Regions from separate parts of the Nonomuraea sp. CX421 genome, predicted to be linked through region 3. Evidence: predicted binding sites of a transcription regulator. Region 3 holds the regulator's gene; each other region holds the start of a gene.
The links. Region 3 encodes LexA, which represses DNA repair genes until DNA is damaged. Its sites were predicted from a motif close to TCGAACANNTGTTCGA; they were not measured.
Positions count from the first base shown of each region.

Region 1: recA (recombinase RecA) is a predicted target of LexA. The motif match lies at 1,535-1,550, and genes of this name have one in related genera.
Region 2: AC5L3X_RS22335 (enoyl-CoA hydratase family protein) is a predicted target of LexA. The motif match lies at 1,364-1,379, and genes of this name have one in related genera.
Region 4: AC5L3X_RS34970 (alpha-ketoglutarate-dependent dioxygenase AlkB) is a predicted target of LexA. The motif match lies at 1,416-1,431, and genes of this name have one in related genera.

Region 1 is NZ_JCADBK010000005.1:274,791-278,005, reverse strand. Features, by position in the region: gene recX (recombination regulator RecX) at 1-316, opposite strand, end outside; gene recA (recombinase RecA) at 328-1,422, opposite strand; gene AC5L3X_RS12695 (hypothetical protein) at 1,683-1,982, shown strand; gene AC5L3X_RS12690 (DUF3046 domain-containing protein) at 1,965-2,159, opposite strand; gene AC5L3X_RS12685 (VOC family protein) at 2,407-2,937, opposite strand; partial or broken gene AC5L3X_RS12680 (DEAD/DEAH box helicase) at 2,985-3,215, shown strand, end outside.
Region 2 is NZ_JCADBK010000012.1:117,222-120,436, reverse strand. Features, by position in the region: gene AC5L3X_RS22345 (MFS transporter) at 1-383, shown strand, start outside; gene AC5L3X_RS22340 (SDR family oxidoreductase) at 388-1,290, opposite strand; gene AC5L3X_RS22335 (enoyl-CoA hydratase family protein) at 1,394-2,143, shown strand; gene AC5L3X_RS22330 (CoA transferase subunit A) at 2,143-3,003, shown strand; gene AC5L3X_RS22325 (CoA-transferase subunit beta) at 3,000-3,215, shown strand, end outside.
Region 3 is NZ_JCADBK010000006.1:73,319-76,533, reverse strand. Features, by position in the region: gene lexA (transcriptional repressor LexA) at 1,059-1,766, shown strand; gene AC5L3X_RS13535 (MalY/PatB family protein) at 1,950-3,059, shown strand; gene AC5L3X_RS13530 (S41 family peptidase) at 3,091-3,215, opposite strand, start outside.
Region 4 is NZ_JCADBK010000031.1:53,076-56,290, reverse strand. Features, by position in the region: gene AC5L3X_RS34975 (putative protein N(5)-glutamine methyltransferase) at 1-508, opposite strand, end outside; gene AC5L3X_RS34970 (alpha-ketoglutarate-dependent dioxygenase AlkB) at 764-1,393, opposite strand; gene AC5L3X_RS34965 (WD40 repeat domain-containing protein) at 1,500-2,468, opposite strand; gene AC5L3X_RS34960 (TolB-like translocation protein) at 2,474-3,215, opposite strand, start outside.

The sequences.
Region 1 (3,215 bases), on a different contig from region 3:
AACCGGCCCCGCCATGCCTGTCTCCGCCATGGTCAGTCTCGCCGTAACCGGCTCCGTTATGGCCGGACCTGCCGTGACCGGCTCCGCCATGCCCATCTCCGCTGGGTCCGGACTCGTGGTGCGGGGTGTTGGTGGGTGGGGTGTCGGGCCATGAAGAGGGAGCACCGGGACTGGCGTGGTCTGCGAGGCCGGTGTCGTCGGGGGATCCGGAGGAAGGGGGGCCGCCGCGCTTGCGTTTGCGGCCCCGCGACGGGGTGGGGACATCAGGCCAGGCGCCCCAGTCGCGAGACGCCTCTGGCGGGTCGGTGGCACTCACGCGGCTACCGATCAGACGTCACCGGGCTTCGGCGTGGCGGCCTTGGATCCGCGGCCCGAAGGAGCGGCGGCGGCTGGCGCGGGCGCCGGGGCGTCGGTGGGCTTGTCGAGGCGCGGCCCCACCCCCAGCTTGTCCTTGATCTTCTTCTCGATCTCGTTGGCCATGTCGGGGTGGTTCTTCAGGAAGTTGCGGGCGTTCTCCTTGCCCTGGCCGAGCTGGTCGCCCTCGTAGGTGTACCAGGCGCCGGACTTGCGGACGAAGCCGTGCTCGACGCCCATGTCGATCAGGCCGCCTTCGCGGGAGACGCCCACGCCGTAGAGGATGTCGAAGTCGGCGACCCGGAAGGGCGGGGCCATCTTGTTCTTGACGACCTTGACCCTGGTGCGGTTGCCGACCGCCTCGGTGCCGTCCTTGAGGGTCTCGATGCGACGGATGTCGAGGCGTACGGAGGCGTAGAACTTGAGCGCCTTGCCGCCGGTCGTGGTCTCGGGCGAGCCGAACATCACGCCGATCTTCTCGCGCAGCTGGTTGATGAAGATCGCGGTGGTGCTGGTGCTGCTGAGGGCGCCGGCGACCTTGCGCAGGGCCTGGGACATCAGGCGCGCCTGGAGGCCGACGTGGCTGTCGCCCATCTCGCCCTCGATCTCAGCCTTGGGCACCAGGGCGGCCACCGAGTCGATGACGATGACGTCGACGGCGCCGGACCTGATCAGCATGTCGGCGATCTCGAGCGCCTGCTCGCCCGTGTCGGGCTGGGAGACGAGCAGCGCGTCGGTGTCGACGCCGAGCTTCTTGGCGTATTCGGGGTCGAGGGCGTGCTCGGCGTCGATGAACGCGGCGATGCCGCCGGCCCGCTGGGCGTTGGCCACCGCGTGCAGGGCGACCGTGGTCTTGCCGGAGGACTCGGGACCGTAGATCTCGACGATCCGGCCACGCGGCAGGCCGCCGATGCCCAGTGCGACGTCAAGGGAGATCGCCCCGGTGGGGATCACCTCGATGGGAGCTCGGGCATCGTCGCCGAGGCGCATGACTGAGCCCTTGCCGAACTGCCGCTCGATCTGGGCGAGGGCGGTCTCGAGGGCCTTCTCGCGGTCGTTGATAGCCATGGGAACTCCCCTGGAGGGTCGTGGTCCGATCAGTCGAGTGAAAGCTATGGCCTGCCACCGACATTTTCCTGCGATCGCCGGGGAAGCCATGGCCCGGCGGAGTCAATCGTAGCCGAACGACTGTTCGATCACATCGGCAACACGCTGCCCGGCCCGCGCGATCGTACGGGCCGGCGCGCGAACGCCTCGCGCGTGACGGCCCATCCGTTCATCCGCGAGCGGACGAGCGTGTTGTGATGCGTCATGAGCTGGGAAGACTGGTGCAGAGGGTTGGAGGCGGCGACGTGGCCAACACGTACACCGAGGAACGACGCACCCATCTGGAAGCTCTCGCCGAGCTGCTGCCCGCGCAGGGCCTGGTGAGCCGCATGCTGGGCGGAGACGATCCGATGCTGTGGGTGTGGCACCCGGGCAGCGGCCGTCAGACGATCATATTCGCGACACCCTCACGAGCCGGCTGGGTCTTCCTGTGGTCGCCGGGCGGGAAGAGCGGTGTCGACGATCTCACGCGCACGGCCCGCACGCTCGGGGAGACGCTGGCCTCACCGAAGCCTGGGTGAGACGTCCTCCACCTGGCAGACCGCCCGCCAGACCGTCTTGGCGCTCTCGCCGTCGGCCAGTGCCTGCGTCACCGTGCGGCCTTCCAGCGGGGCCAGCACGTAGTCACGGGCCCACGAGTCGGCGTAGGTCTCGCCGAAATGGGCCCGCATCCGTCTCCAGAACTCGGTCAGGCGCATCAACCAAGTATGGAACCGCCGGGTGCGTGGGTAGGACAGGCGCATGGCAAAGACCCCCAAGTCCTCCCCGTCCAAGTCCGCCAAGGTGAAGGCCAACCGCCTCAGGCGCCGTGCGTTACGTCTGGTGCGGCGGCTGGCCGTACAGAGTGAGAAGGCCGAGAGATCCGAGCGACACGCGGGCATCAGGCAGACGCCCCGTAACGGCAGGCCGCGGACGCGCCGGGCGTCGCGGCGCTAGTCACGACAGTCACATCACGCGCGAGCCGTACATCTCCCCGAGATGGTCGGCGAGCAGCTCCAGCCGGGTGCCGTCGGGGTCCTTGAAGTAGATGGAGGCACCGCTCTCGATCTGGTGCGGCACGCCGGCCATCTCCAGCTTGCCGCGCAGGCGCTCCCAGGTGGCGGGGTCGACGGAGATCGCGAGGTGGTGCAGCCCGCCGAGCACCTCCTGGTAGGGGCCGAGGTCGAGCCCCGGGAAGTCGAAGAAGGCGAGCAGGTTTCCGTTGCCGATGTCGAAGAAGAAGTGGCTGGAACCCTTGAAGTCACGGTTCTCGAAGATCTCCGTGAGCGGAAACTCCAGAAGCTCCTGGTAGAACAGGATCGTCCGCTCCATGTCTGATGAGATCAGGGCGAAGTGGTGCAGGCCGCGCCCGCTGCTCAGAGACCGGCGCGGTAAGACGTGGCGCTCCCTGAGGTCCTCGCGGCGAGCCCCAATGGCTGCGTAGTCGATGCCCACGGTCGCTGTATGTCCGCCGATGCCCCGGCTCAACCGCTCCACGCGGGGACAATGCGTTTTCTGTCGGTGAGGCGAGGCACTATGGGCAGGTGAGCTCGCTCGACCAGTTCAGCCAGGTGACCAGGCGATGGTTCGCCAGTTCCTTCGCCGCGCCCACCACCGCCCAGGAGGGCGCGTGGGAGTCGATCGCGCGCGGCGACAACACGCTGGTGGTCGCGCCGACCGGGTCCGGCAAGACGCTGGCGGCCTTCCTGTGGTCGCTCGACCGGCTGGCGGCCGAGCCCGCCGAGCCGGGTGAGCGCGCGGGCACCCGGGTGCTC
Region 2 (3,215 bases), on a different contig from region 3:
TGGTCGTCGGCTCCGCTCCGCCGGCCCGGACCGGATCGGCCGCCGCGCTGTCGGAGACCAGCGGGGAGCTCGGCGTCGCGCTGGGGATCGCGGGCACGGGCAGCGTCGTGACCGTCGTGTACCGGCTGACGGTCGGCGACCTGCTTCCGGACGCCCTCCCGGCCGGCAGCGCCGCCGCGGCGCGGGAGAGCATCACGGCCGCCCAGGACGCGGCTCGGCACCTTCCGCCCGATCTGGCGGTCGCCGTCACCGAGGCGGCCAGGAGCGCGTTCGCCTCCGCCTTCGGCGCGACCGGCCATCTCGCCGTCGCGCTCACCGTCGCGCTCGTCGTCATCGCCTGGACAGGGCTGCGCCTGTCCCGCGAGAACGTGAGCGCAGGCTGACCGGTCAGGCGCCGTAGACGGGCTCCGGCGGGGTGGCGTCGGCGAGAAGGGCGGCGATCCGGGGGCCCAGCTCGGCCGGCTCCCAGCGCGCGCCCTTGTCGGTGGCCGGGCCGTGACGGAAGCCCTCCATCACGCAGATCCGGCCGCCCTCGACCTCGAAGACCCGCCCGGTCACGTCCTTGGACTCGGCGGAGCCGAGCCAGACGACCAGCGGCGACACGTTCTCGGGCGCCATGGCGTCGAACACGCCCTCCTCGGGGGCCGCCATCGTCCGCGCGAAGACCTCCTCGGTCATCCGGGTGCGTGCGGCCGGCGCGATGGCGTTGACGGTCACGCCGTAGCGGCCCAGCTCGGCCGCCGCGACCAGCGTGAGCCCCACGATGCCCGCCTTGGCGGCCGAGTAGTTGCCCTGCCCGACGCTGCCCAGCAGACCGGCCCCGGAAGAGGTGTTGATCACGCGGGCGTCCACCGGCCGGCCGGCCTTGGACTCGGCCCGCCAGTGCAGCCCGGCGTGCTTCAGCGGCAGGAAGTGCCCCTTCAGATGGACCCGCGTCACCGCGTCCCACTCCTGTTCGGACAGGTTGACCAGCATCCGGTCGCGGACGAACCCGGCGTTGTTGACCAGGGTGTCGAGCCGCCCGAAGTGCTCCAGCGCGCTCGCCACCAGCAGTCGCGCTCCCTCCTCGGTGGCGATGTCGGAGCGGTCGGCCACCGCCTCGCCGCCCAGCGCGCGGATCTCCTCGGCCACCGTCTGGGCCGGGCCGTCCGACCCGCCCTCACCGGAGGGGCCCACCCCCAGGTCGTTGACCACGACCCGGGCGCCCTGCCGGGCGAACTCCAGCGCGTGCGCGCGGCCGAGGCCGCGCCCGGCGCCGGTCACGATGACGACTCGGTCCTCGCAGATCATGCTCAGGCTCCTTGCGGTTCTACGGAGAAATCGGGCGGCGTTCAGGAAAACGGGCCGCTCTGCTAGCTTAGTTTCTAACAAATGTTAGGTCGAAAGGTAGCTTATGGGAATCTCCACCAGCACCCACGGCGAGGGCATCGCCGAGGTCGTGATGGACGTGCCGCCGGTCAACGCGCTGACCGTGCGGGGCTGGTTCGACCTGGCCGACGCCGTACGAGAGGCCGGACGTGACCCCGGGACCCGCGTGGTCGTGCTGCGCGCCGAGGGCCGGGGCTTCAACGCCGGCGTCGATATCAAGGAGATGCAGGCCACCAGCGGCTTCGAAGCGCTGGTCGGGGCCAACCGGGGGTGTTACGCGGCCTTCGCGGCGGTCTACGAGTGCGAGGTTCCCGTGATCGCCGCCGTGCACGGGTTCTGCCTGGGCGGTGGGGTCGGCCTGGCCGGCAACGCCGACATCGTGGTGGCCTCCGACGACGCCTACTTCGGGCTGCCCGAGGTCGAGCGGGGCGCGCTCGGCGCGGCCACCCATCTGGCCCGGCTGGTGCCCCAGCACCTGATGCGCGCCATGGTCTACACCTGCCGCAACGTCACGGCGGCCGAGCTGCACGCGTTCGGCTCGGTGCTGGAGCTCGCGCCCCGCGAGGGGCTCCGCGACGCCGCGCTGAAGGTGGCCGCCCAGATCGCCGACAAGGACCCGTACGTGATCCGGCGCGCCAAGGAGTCCCTCAACGGCATCGACCCCGTTGACGTCAAGCGCAGCTACCGCTTCGAGCAGGGCCTCACCTACGAGCTCAACCTGATGGGCGCCGGTGACCGGCACCGGGACGCCTTCGTCGCGGAAGGAGGCAGCTGATGGGCGCCGTGATGTCCGTTGAGGAGATCGTCGGCTCGCTGGAGAGCGGCATGACGATCGGGATCGGCGGCTGGGGCTCGCGGCGCAAGCCGATGGCCCTGGTCCGGGCGATCCACCGGTCCTCGCTCAAGGACCTGACCCTCGTCTCGTACGGCGGGCCCGACGTGGGCCTGCTCTGCGCCGCCGGCAAGGTCCGCCGGGTCGTCGCCCCGTTCGTGACGCTCGACTCCGTCGCCCTCGAACCGCACTTCCGGGCCGCCCGGCAGAGCGGGGCGATCGAGTTCACCGAGTACGACGAGGGCATGTTCATGTTCGGCCTGCTGGCCGGGGCGCACCGGCTGCCGTTCCTGCCGACGCGGGCCGGGCTCGGCTCCGACGTCATGCGGGTCAACCCCGGCCTGCGCACCGTCCGCTCGCCGTACGAGGACCAGGAGGAGCTGGTCGCGGTGCCCGCGCTCACCATGGACGCGGCGCTCGTGCACCTCGACCTGGCCGACACCCGGGGCAACGGCCGCTACCTCGGCCCCGACCCGTACATGGACGACCTGTTCGCCAAGGCCGCCTCCCGCTGCTACCTGTCCTGTGAGCGGATGGTGCCCGCCGGAGAGCTGGGCGGCCCGCCCCAGACGCTGCTGGTCAGCCGCATGCACGTCACGGGCGTGGTGGAGACGCCGGACGGCGGCCACTTCACCGACCTCGGCTCCGGCCGTGACGAGGCGTTCCAGCGGCACTACGCCGCCTCGGCGGCCGACCCGACGCAGTGGGCCGCCTTCGAGGACCGCTTCCTGTCCGGTGACGAGGACGCCTACCGGCAGGCCGTACGGCAGTGGCACGAGGAGCAGGAAGGGACGGCACGATGAGCGCGACCCGAGCGGAGATCTGCGTGGTGGCCTGCGCCGAGGCGTGGCGGGGCGACGGCGAGATCCTGGCGGCGGCGATGGGCACCTGCTCGATCCTGGGCGCCCGGCTGGCCCGGCTCACGTTCGAGCCCGGCCTGCTGACCACCGACGGCGGCGCGCTGCTCACCGCAGAACCGGTGCCGTTCGGCGCGCCGGCCGGCCCGGTCGAAGGC
Region 3 (3,215 bases):
GTCCTCATCCCTTGGCTCCGTACGCGGCGGAGGCACCAGCCACAGCTGCGGCCTCCCCGGCCCCGTCGACCTGCGCCCCGCCCTTCGCCCATCATGCGAAACCACGCTTTCCCCTCCCTTCTCGCCCCGCACTCCAGCTCGATCCGCTCCGGCTCCGGCATCACCCCTCAGTTCCGCATCCCCGCTCGACCGGGACTAACGACCTCACCCGAGCGACCACGGCCAGCGACCCCACCGCCACCACCGTTACCACCGCCACCGCCCCCGTCGTCGTCCCCGTCGCCGCCACCATCACCATCACTGTCGCTATCGCCACCACTGCCAACGTCGCCGTCACCGGAAGGTCAACCCTGTCGGCGCCCCCGGCACGGCGACCTTCGGCGTCACCCAGCGACGCGGCCCCGCCGAACGATCCCGGGATGCCGGGGGGACTTGAGACGGCCATGGGAGTGAGCGACCGCGCAATGTCGATCGGCGCATGGCGTGTCGCAAGTGATTTCCCAGGGGCATGGTCCAGGGCCGGAGATTTCGCGAAGACACGGTCCGACGCCGGATCTTTCGCGAGGCGGTCCAGGACCGGAGCTTTCGCGAGGACGCAGTCCAGCGTCGAAGGTTTCGCGAAGACACGGTCCGACGCCGGATCTTTCGCGAGGCGGTCCAGGGCCGGAGGTTTCGCGAGGACGCGGTCCAGGGCCGGAAGTTTCGTGGGGCATCGTACGGGGCCTGTGCGGCCGTGACGGCCCCGAGTGGCGCCGGCTTCGGCGGCCGGTTGCTTGACCTGGTCTCGGCTCGGGTCTGTGATCCTGGTGGTTCGCACGGATGGACCTCCCACACCGTCGCGGCCCCGGGAAATGGCCAAATAAAGATCGGCGAATCGAACACGGTGTCGATCGAACTCCCGTACGATGTTGTACACCACGCTGCCGACATTTTCGAGGAAGACTCGAACAATTGTTTGAAGATGATCTTCAACAGCGATACGGTCGCTGTGTGCGACATGGAGACCACGGACCGGAGGGTTCGCCGGTGAGGCGGGCGACCGGGCGAGGAGGAAGAGCATGAGCGAGCGGGATGACGCTAACGGGGTCACTGACCTCGCGGTGCGGCGGCGTGACTCCTTGGGGCTGACCCCGAGGCAGCGCAAAATCCTCGAAGTGATTCGCGACTCGGTGCAACAGCGCGGATATCCGCCGTCCATGCGTGAGATCGGCGAGGCCGTGCAGCTGACGAGCACGTCCAGCGTGTCGCATCAGTTGACGGCATTGCAGCGCAAGGGCTACTTGAGGCGCGATCCCCACCGGCCACGTGCGCTGGAGGTGCGACTGCCCGGTGAGCCCGCGCTCTGGGTCGACCCCGATGCCGGCAGCGAGGAGTCCCCGGTCAGCCGCCCCACCGCCGCCTACGTGCCGCTGGTCGGCCGGATCGCCGCCGGCGGTCCGATCCTCGCCGAGGAGAGCGTCGAAGACGTCTTCGCCCTCCCCAAGCAGTTGGTCGGCGAGGGCACCCTGTTCCTCCTGCAGGTCGCCGGTGACTCCATGATCGATGCCGCCATCGCCGACGGCGACTGGGTGGTCGTACGCCAGCAGCCGGTCGCGGAGAGCGGCGACATCGTGGCCGCCATGATCGACGGTGAGGCCACGGTCAAGACGTTCAAGCGCAAGGACGGCCACGTCTGGCTGGTGCCCCACAACTCCAACTACGACCCCATCCCGGGTGACGAGGCCAGCGTCCTGGGCAAGGTCGTCGCGGTGCTGCGCCGCCTCTGACGGTCCACCGTTCCCCGCGGCGCGCGGCGTCTCATCGCCCGCGCCGCACCGGCGTGTCCCTTCAGGCGGCCGGTTCAGCCGGTCGCGTCCAGCTGAGGTCGGCAGCTGCTCATGGAGGTCGAGGCGAGTGGCACACGCAGGCGAACACTCAGACGGTTCGCCCAGGAGATCTAGACTGAGCACGTGAGCGACGAAATCCATCTCTACGACCTCAAGTCACAGCATGATGGGTTGAAGTGGGCCGAAGCCGGACCAGGAGTCATCCCCGCCTGGGTGGCCGACATGGACTTGCCCACCGCCCCCGAAGTCATCCAAGCGCTACAGCGCCGGGCCGAAGGTGATCTTGGCTACCCGGCCTGGCTGCTGAGCCAGCAATGCGGCCCGCTGGCCGAGGCGTTCGCGGAGCGCATGGCGACCAGGTACGGCTGGGAAGCCGACCCCGTGCACGTGCGCAGCTACAACGATCTCAACCAGGCGCTCCAGGTGCTGCTGCACGTCTGGACCCGGCCGGGTGACGGCGTGGCCGTCCACACCCCTGCCTACCACCCGTTCCTCGACACCCTGGCTGTCATGGAGCGCCCGCTCCACGCCATCCAGATGCGGCCCGAGGGCGAGTCCTGGCGGTTCGAGGTGCCCGACCTGTCGGGCTGCCGGGTGCTGCTGCTGGTCAACCCGCACAATCCCACCGGCCGTGTCTTCACCCGCGAAGAGCTGGAACGGCTGGCCGAGCACGCCGAGCGGCACGACCTGCTGGTCATCTCCGACGAGATCCACGCCGACCTGGTGTACGACCCGTACGAGCACATCCCGTTCGCCACCATCCTGCCGGACCGGACCGTCACCCTGACCTCGGCCACCAAGGCGTTCAACCTCGGCGGGATCCGCTGCTCGGTGGCCCACATCGGCTCACCGGAGATGCGCGAGGCCCTCGACGGTCAACCGCCCTTCGTCTACGGGTCGGCCAACCTGTTCGGGGTGGAGGCGACGGTCGCCGCGTGGCGGCACGGCGACGCCTGGCTCCGGGAGACCCTCGCCCTGCTCGACCGTAACCGCCGGACCATCGCCGAACGCCTGCCTCCCACGGTCGGCTACCGCGTCCCGGAGGCCACCTACCTGGCCTGGCTCGACTACGGGCGGCCCGGCATGGCGAAGGTGCTGGAACAGGAGGCCAAGGTCCTGCTGAGCGACGGCGCCCTGTTCGGCCCCGGCGGCGACACCCACGTCCGGCTGAACTTCGCCACCACCGAGCCCATCCTCACCGAGATCCTCAACCGGCTGAACCGGGCCGGATAAGCACCGGCCCGGCCCGATCCGGTCGCGACGGTCAGGATCGGGAGGACCAGGTGGGGGGCGGCAGGTCGGGAGGCGTCGCGGCGGGGTGCTCGTCGAGGGCGGCCAGGGCCAGTTCGACCGCCTTCTCCAGCTGCGGGTCCCGCCCGCCGACCCGGT
Region 4 (3,215 bases), on a different contig from region 3:
GCAACGAGGCGGGCAGCGGCTCGTACAGGTCGCCCTCGTGCACCTGGGCGGCGGCGAGGTTGCGGCGGGCGCACCGCACCGCGACGGGGTCGATGTCGACCGCGTGCAGCGTGATCTCGTCGAGCGCCGCGATCACCGCGGCGCCCACCGCCCCGGACCCGCAGCAGAGATCGACGACCACGGCCCCCGCGCCGGCGGAGCCGTCCCGGGCCGGGGTGGTGAGCCGGCGGGCCAGGGTGAGGGTCTGGGCGACGAGGAACTCGGTGCGGCGGCGTGGCACGAAGACACCGGGGTCGACGGACACCCGGAGGCCGGAGAACTCCGCCCAGCCGACGACGTGTTCGAGGGGAAGGCCGGCCACTCGTCGTTCGACCATGGCGGCGAGCTCGTCGGTGGTGCGGGCGGCGGAGACGAGCATCGCGGCCTCGTCCTCGGCGAACACGCAGCCGGCCGCCCGGAGTGTGCTGACGATGGCGGCGGGTGGAAGAAGAGGGGGAGGAACCGACACGGGAGAGCCTTTCGGAATGCCAAGGGGCGCTCTCCCCCGGTCGCCTACGACGGGCGAACCGTGCGGCCGCGAGATGAGAGCACCCGGCCTGATATGGCGTTGATGGGTCTCACCTCCTAGGACATTCGCTCCTGAGAACGGCAACTTTAGCGCATCCGGCAACCGCCCATGATCCGGACGGCCCGCCGCCGCCCTTCACGGGCGGACCTGCCGTCCGATGGTAGCCCCGCGCCCGTCCGGGCGTGGGATCGCGGGTCAGCGCACGCCGCGCGGGCGGAACTGGACGCTGATCCGTGGCCCGGTGGGGCGGGACGTCTTGGGCACCGCGTGCTCCCAGGTGCGCTGGCAACTGCCGCCCATCACGATGAGGTCGCCGTGGCCCAGGTCGTGGCGGATCGAGTGGCCGCCGCCGCGCGGCCGGAGCAGCAGCGGACGCGGCGCGCCGACCGAGATGATCGCGACCATGGTGTCCTCGGCGGCGCCCCGGCCGAGGGTGTCGCCGTGCCAGGCGACGCTGTCGCGGCCGTCGCGGTAGAAGCACAGGCCGGCCGTGCGGAACGGCTCGCCCAGCTCGTCGCCGTAGTGGGCGTCGAGCGCCCGCCTGGCGTCGTCGAGCACGGCGTCGGGCAGCGGCTCGTCCTCGTCGTAGAACTTCAGCAGCCGGGGCACGTCGACGACCCGGTCGTACATCCGCCGCCGCTCGGCGTGCCACGGCACCGACTCCGCCAGCCGCTCGAACAGCGTGTCGGCGCCGGTCACCCAGCCGGGCCTGACGTCGATCCAGGCCCCGCGGCCGAGGATCGTCCTGCGCACCGTCGCCCCCAGCGGGCCGAGGCCGATGTCCTCGTCGAGGCCGAGCAGAGAAGCTTGGAAAACAGCCTTCATATGGCCGATACTATGCCACGATTCAAACACCCATTCGACTGGCGTCGGGCCGGCGGGCCGCTCGCCCGGCCCGCACGGCACGCGCTCCGTACGGGCCGGGCGAAGATCAGCCGCCGCAGGCGGCGAAGACGTAGCTGTCCTTCAGCACCGAGTAGCCGTCCCTGATCGTGACCGTGCCGGTGCCGGTGTCGATCTGGACGATCGTCATCCGGTCCGCCTTGCCCTCGCGCTCCCGCAGGAGGTGCAGCGTCACCTGCGACTCACCGGTCCAGTCGATCATCTCGACCGACCCGGCGGGCAGCCTGACCCTGGTGCGGCCGACCACCTCGTCGGTCTCCATGTCGTACAGGACCAGCTCGGGCTCGCGGGACCTGACCACGTTCGCCACGGTCCGGCCGTCGGCGGAGAGGGCCTGCGGGCCGGTCGACACGACGACCTGGGGCGGCGTGACACGCCGCAGCGGCTCGCCGGCGTCGCTGTAGACGGCCAGGTCGGTGACCGACTCGTCGGCGTCCACACTGGTCAGCACCTCGCCGCCGTCGCCGCTGAAGCCCATCATCCGCTCGGTGCCCGGAAGGGTGCCGAGCAGGGCGCCGGTGGCCGTGTCGAAGACGCGGGTGCCTTTGCGCATGTTGTTGTCGAGGACGGCGAGCCGGCCGCCGTCGTCGGACAGCTTGAACGCCAGCTCGTACTGGGCCACGCGCGGCAGCGCGTCCTTGGCCAGCAGCTTCACGCCGCCGCCGAGAGTCCGTACGGCGAGCCGCCCCGACGTGGTGATGTAGGCCAGCCGCTGACCGTCGCCGCTGACCGCGATGGGCGCGACCCCGGTGACCGACGACTTGCCATTGGCCTTCAGGGCGACGGTCCGGGCGTCGGGCAGGGCGCGTCGCGAACCGTCGTGCATCACCAGCCGCCAGGCGCCGCACGGCCGGGAGCCGGCGTCCTTCGTCTCGCACCCCTTGACGGAGACGTACCGCACGCCGGCGTGCCCGTGGTGCGGGTCGGCCTGCGCCGGGGCCGGCGCGGTCAGCAGGGCCAGCCCGGCCGCGACGGCCACCGCGATCCTGATCCTCATGGTCGTCACTCCCCCGCCTTCGTGGACTCGTAGCCGGTCTTGCTGATCGAGTAGTGGTCCGTCCGCGTGACGTCGCCGGTCTCGGTGTCGACGGTGAGCACCCGCACCCTCTCGGGCTCGCCGTCCTCCTGTGACACGACGGTCGCCACGAGCCGGCCGTCGACGGTCCACCGGGCGACGTACGGGGTGGCGTCGGGCTTGAGCGCCAAGTCGACCCCGGCCGACAGCTCGCCGGTCTCCAGGTCGTACAGCCGCAGCCGGGGCGGCTTCCCACGGTCGGCGTCGCCCGAGACGAACACGGCGACGGTCCTGCCGTCGGCCGCCAGGGCGGTGGTGGCGGCGTTGGCCACGACCTGCGGCGGCGTGCGCCTGATGGAGGCTCCGCCGAGCCGGTGGGCGACCAGCGCGGTCGTGTTGTCCCGCGCGCCGCGCGTCGCGAGGACCTCGTCGCCGTCGGCGCTGAAGCCCCGGACGCTGTCGCGGGCGGGCAGCTCGACCGTCCGGCCGGTGGCGACGGTGACGACCCTCGTGGGCTGCCTCTCGGCGTCGTCCAGGTACTCGACCAGCACCTTGTCGCCCGACGGCGACACGTACAGGAGCAGGTCGTCGGTGCCGATCCCCTTCGGCACGAGCGACGCGGGCAGCTCCTTGACCGGCCCGCCGGCGACCCGCCGGACGACGAGGCGGTGGTCGCGGGCCCGCTCGTACGCGACGACGCGGCCGTCACCGCTGATGGCCAGCCTGCCC